One region of the Devosia sp. A449 genome, then DNA from elsewhere that is predicted to be linked to it. Evidence: predicted binding sites of a transcription regulator. Region 1 holds the regulator's gene; the other holds the start of a gene.
What was found. The regulator PhoB, encoded in region 1, activates phosphate uptake and scavenging genes when phosphate is short. The targets are predictions, from matches to a motif close to TGTCATNNANCTGTCAT.

Region 1 (2,201 bases):
GCTGTATCAGACCGCCACGTTCGGCGGCATGGCGATGGGTAGCTGGGTCTGGGGAGCCAGCGCGGATGGCTTCGGGCTGGGGGCCGCCCTGGTGATGGCGAGCCTGGTGCTGCTGGTGTGTGGGCTGGTCGGGTTCCGGCTGCCGCTGCCGGAGTTCAATTCGCGGGACCTCAACCCGCTCGACACCTTCAATGAGCCGGTCCTGAAACTCGATATGCGACCGCGCAGCGGGCCGATCATGGTGATGATCGATTATCGCATCGCCCAGGAAGACATTCCGCGCCTGCTCTCGCTGATGGCGGCGCGGCGCCGCATCCGTATCCGCGACGGGGCCAGGCAATGGGCGCTGCTGCGCGATCTTGAACATCCCGATATCTGGACCGAGTCCTATCACGTGCCGACCTGGATCGACTATGTGCGGCACAATCTGCGGCGCACCAAGGCGGATGCGGAGAATAGCGAGCAGCTGCGGGCGCTGCATCGGGGGACCGAGCCGCCGAAGGTGCATCGGCTGATCGAACGGCAGACGGTGCCGCTGAGCGATGATACGCCGTTAAGGGATATTCCGGAGGTTTGAGGGGGCACCCCTCAGACGTGTAGAGATTTGGCCCACCCACGATGTCACCCCGGCCTTGAGCCGGGGCCCAGCCTGAAATGGAACCGGTGGCTGGATCTCAGGATGGGTCCCGGCTCAAGACCGGGATGACACCGCGTTTTGGGGTGGGATGGTGCTCACCCGTGGGTTTACGCCACCTGGGCGAAGCGTTCGTCGAAGGCGTAGCCGGCGCCGCGGACGGTGCGGATCGGGTCGGTGTCCTTGCCGCGATTGATGGCGCGGCGGAGGCGGCCGATATGCACGTCGACGGTGCGCTCATCAACATAGACGTCATTGCCCCAGACGCCATCGAGCAATTGTTCACGCGAATAGACGCGGCCGGGGTGGCGCATCAGATATTCGAGCAGGCGATATTCGGTGGGGCCGAGATGGACGTCGCGGCTGGCGCGGCGGACGCGGTGGGTGGTGCGGTCGAGTTCGAGATCACCAACCTTGAGCGCAGCAGTAACCAGATTGGGATTGGCGCGGCGCAACAGCGCGTGGATGCGGGCCATCAGTTCGGGGACCGAGAAGGGCTTGACCACATAGTCGTCGGCCCCGGTGGCGAGGCCCCGGACGCGCTCTTCTTCCTCGCCGCGGGCGGTGAGCATGATGATCGGCACGCGGGCGGTTTCCTCGCGGGCGCGGAAGCGTCGGCACAGTTCGATGCCGGAGATTTCGGGCAGCATCCAATCGAGCAGGATCAGGTCGGGCAGCTTGTCCTGGACCGCCTGCTGGGCCTCGTCGCCGGTTTCGGCGGTGACGACGGCAAAGCCTTCGGCTTCCAGATTATAGCGCAGCAGGATGGCGATATCGCCTTCGTCTTCGACAACGAGAATGGTGGCGGGCATGGGGGGCTCCCCTTGGGCCGGCGCGCCGGCGTTCGATTTGTATCTCCCTCCCCCTTGAGGGGAGGGCTGGGGAGGGGGTGGTTTGGCGGGTCACTGATGGACCCCCACCCCCGACCCCTCCCCTCAAGGGGGAGGGGAGGAAAGGCCGATCAGGCCTTGAGCTGGGTGCGTTGCAGTTCCTGGACTTCGCTGGTGAGCTGCTTGCCGGTCTGCAGGTAATAGGCGCGCTCGGCGATGTTGGTGGCGTGGTCGCCGATGCGTTCGAGGTTTTTGGCGCAGAACAGCAGATGGGTGCAGGGCGTGATGTTGCGCGGGTCTTCCATCATGTAGGTCAGCAGCTCACGGAACAAAGACGTGTGCATGGCATCGACCTCGTCGTCGCGGTTGCACACTTCGATGGCGGCGGCGGCGTCGCGGCTGGCATAGGCGTCCAGCGCATCCTTGATCTGGCGCAGCACCAAGGCCGTCATGTTCTTGACGCCGTTATAGAAGCTGGGCTGCAGATTGAGGCCTTCGAGCTTGAGCGAGCGGCGGGCCAACTGCTTGGCCATGTCGCCGACGCGTTCGAGGTCATTGGCGACGTGGATGGAAGTGATGATGGCGCGCAGGTCGGACGCCATGGGCTGGCGGCGGGCGATCATCGAGACGGCCATTTCGTCGATCTGGCGCTGCATGTCGTCAATGCGCTGATCGGCGATGATGGTGAGGTCGGCCAGCTCGCGGTCGAGCTTGAGCAGGGCCTTGGTGCCGTTCTC
Region 2 (2,201 bases), on a different contig from region 1:
GCTCGCGGGCGTAACCGATCAGGCTGTCCTTGCCGACGCCGCTCGGCCCGACAACGGCAACAAATTTTCCGCTCATATCACTCGCTGGCCCTGACGCCACACTGTCCGCACGATGGGGATACCATCCTCGACGCGCACATGCACGAAGTCGGCGCGCTTGCCGATGGCGATTTCGCCCCGGTCATGGAAACCGGCCGCTTCGGCCGGGCGCTTGGTGACCAGCTGGATGGCCTTGAACAGGTCCATCGTGTCGGTGAGCGCGAAGGCCCCCTGCAGCATCGAGAAGGGGATGTAATCCGAGGACAGGATATCGAGCAGATCGGCTTCCGCCAGTGCCCGCGCCGAGACATTGCCCGAGTGGGAGCCGCCGCGCACCACATTGGGGCCGCCCATCAGGATCGCCATGCCGGCCTGGCGCGAGGCCTTGGCCGCTTCGAGCGTGGTGGGGAATTCGGCGACGTCGATGCCCAGGGCCAGAGCTTCCTCGACATGGTCGCGGGTGGCGTCGTCATGGCTGGCCAGCACGATGCCCAGCTCGTGGCAGGCGGCGGCGATGGCGCGGCGATGCGGGCCGGCGTGAGCGGTCGATTCGGCAATGCGGCGCTCGGAAAAGTCGGCGAGCGCGGCGTCGCTCATCTTCAGCTTGCCCTGATAATAGGTCTTGTAGGCATCCATGCTGGCGAACTGGCGCTGGCCGGGGGCGTGGTCCATCAGCGAGGCCAGACGGACCTGCGGATCGTCCTTGAGCAGCAGGAAGCTTTCGAGGCAATCTGGGGCGGAGACTTCGCAGCGCAGATGGATATGGTGCTCGGCGCGCAGGCGGCCGGCTTTGGTGCCGGCGGCGATGGCATTGGCCAGCGTCAGCATTTCGGCGGCGCCCATATCGGAATTTTCGTCGAGCCCGACGCGGATCGCATCGAGCACGGTGGTGATGCCGGAGGCGGCGATCTGGGCGTCATGCGCCTGCACGGCGGCGACCGGGTTCCAGCGCACTTTGGGGCGCGGGGCATAATGGGTTTCGAGGTGGTCGGTGTGCAGTTCGACCAGACCCGGGATCAAATAATCCCCGTCGAGATCGACGCCGGAGCGGCTGGGCGCGCCAACATCGGTGATGAGGCCGCCATCGACCCGCACGGAGCCTTCCAGCACCTCATTGGCGAGCACGATCCGGGCATTGGTGAGGACAAGTTCCCCGAGAGCGACGGTGTTCATAACGATAAGCCGATCCTGCGTTCGTAAGCCTGGCATGTTGGGGCCTGCGCTAGCCGAACTTCATGACAGTTTGGCGACCACAGTCGATCTATCCCGCCGACAAGGGTCGTATTATCGTCATGCACAGCGGCGAGAACAAGCCGGCATGATTTGGGGACCAGCCATGAGCAATATCGTCGCCACCGGGTTCAATGCCGATTCCGAGGATGGCGAGCTGTTCAGCCTCGAAGCCGACCTGCGGCGGCTGGCCGAGATCGGCACCGATACGGTGGAACTCGGGCTCACCGGGGTCGATCTGATCGCCGGCGGCCGCATCCTGCCCGAGCGGCTCAATCGGCTGGTCGCGATGACCAGGCAATTCGATTTTCGCTACACAGTGCATGGATTGGTGTCGTCCAATTTCATGGACCCGGACACCCTGCCCTACCAGATGGCGGCGGCCAAGGCGCTGGCCGAAATCTGCGACCGGATCGATGCCCGCATCCTGGTGCAGCATAGCGGGGAATTGCGCGCCGACCAGTGGCACCACCGCCCGGGCGCCGACCAGCGCGAGCGCGAGGCGCTGGGCGAACTGGCCGAATTCTGCCGCCCCTATGGCATTCGCGTGGCGCTGGAGAACATTTTTAGCACCGCGCCGGGGCAATACCGGCAGACGCCGGCCGAAGTGGCCGACACGGTGCGGGCGGTGAACCATCCCAATCTGGTGGGGCTGATTGATTTCAGCCACGCCTATATTGAATCGACCTATCGCGGGCTCGACTTCCGCCAGCAGATTGCGGCCATGGCGCCGGTGACCGGGCATCTGCATGTGCATGACAGTTTTGGCCGGCCGCAGGGGTTTTATGTGCCCTATCATCAGGCCGAAAACGTCGCCATGGGCATTGGCGACCTGCATCTGCCGCTGGGCTGGGGCGATATCGACTGGGATGGGATTTTTGGGGAACTGACGTTTTTGCCGGGTACGGTGATGATGATGGAGATCGGGATGC

Region 2: the regulator PhoB is predicted to act here: its motif matches at 1,275-1,291, upstream of ACX3OW_RS13380 (alpha-D-ribose 1-methylphosphonate 5-triphosphate diphosphatase).

What each region holds. Positions count from the first base shown of each region.
Region 1 covers NZ_JBTMWU010000003.1:637,525-639,725, forward strand. Annotated here, with positions in the region: gene ACX3OW_RS12340 (MFS transporter) at 1-577, shown strand, start outside; gene phoB (phosphate regulon transcriptional regulator PhoB) at 745-1,446, opposite strand; gene phoU (phosphate signaling complex protein PhoU) at 1,596-2,201, opposite strand, start outside.
Region 2 covers NZ_JBTMWU010000004.1:192,013-194,213, reverse strand. Annotated here, with positions in the region: gene phnN (phosphonate metabolism protein/1,5-bisphosphokinase (PRPP-forming) PhnN) at 1-76, opposite strand, end outside; gene ACX3OW_RS13380 (alpha-D-ribose 1-methylphosphonate 5-triphosphate diphosphatase) at 73-1,212, opposite strand; gene ACX3OW_RS13375 (TIM barrel protein) at 1,376-2,201, shown strand, end outside.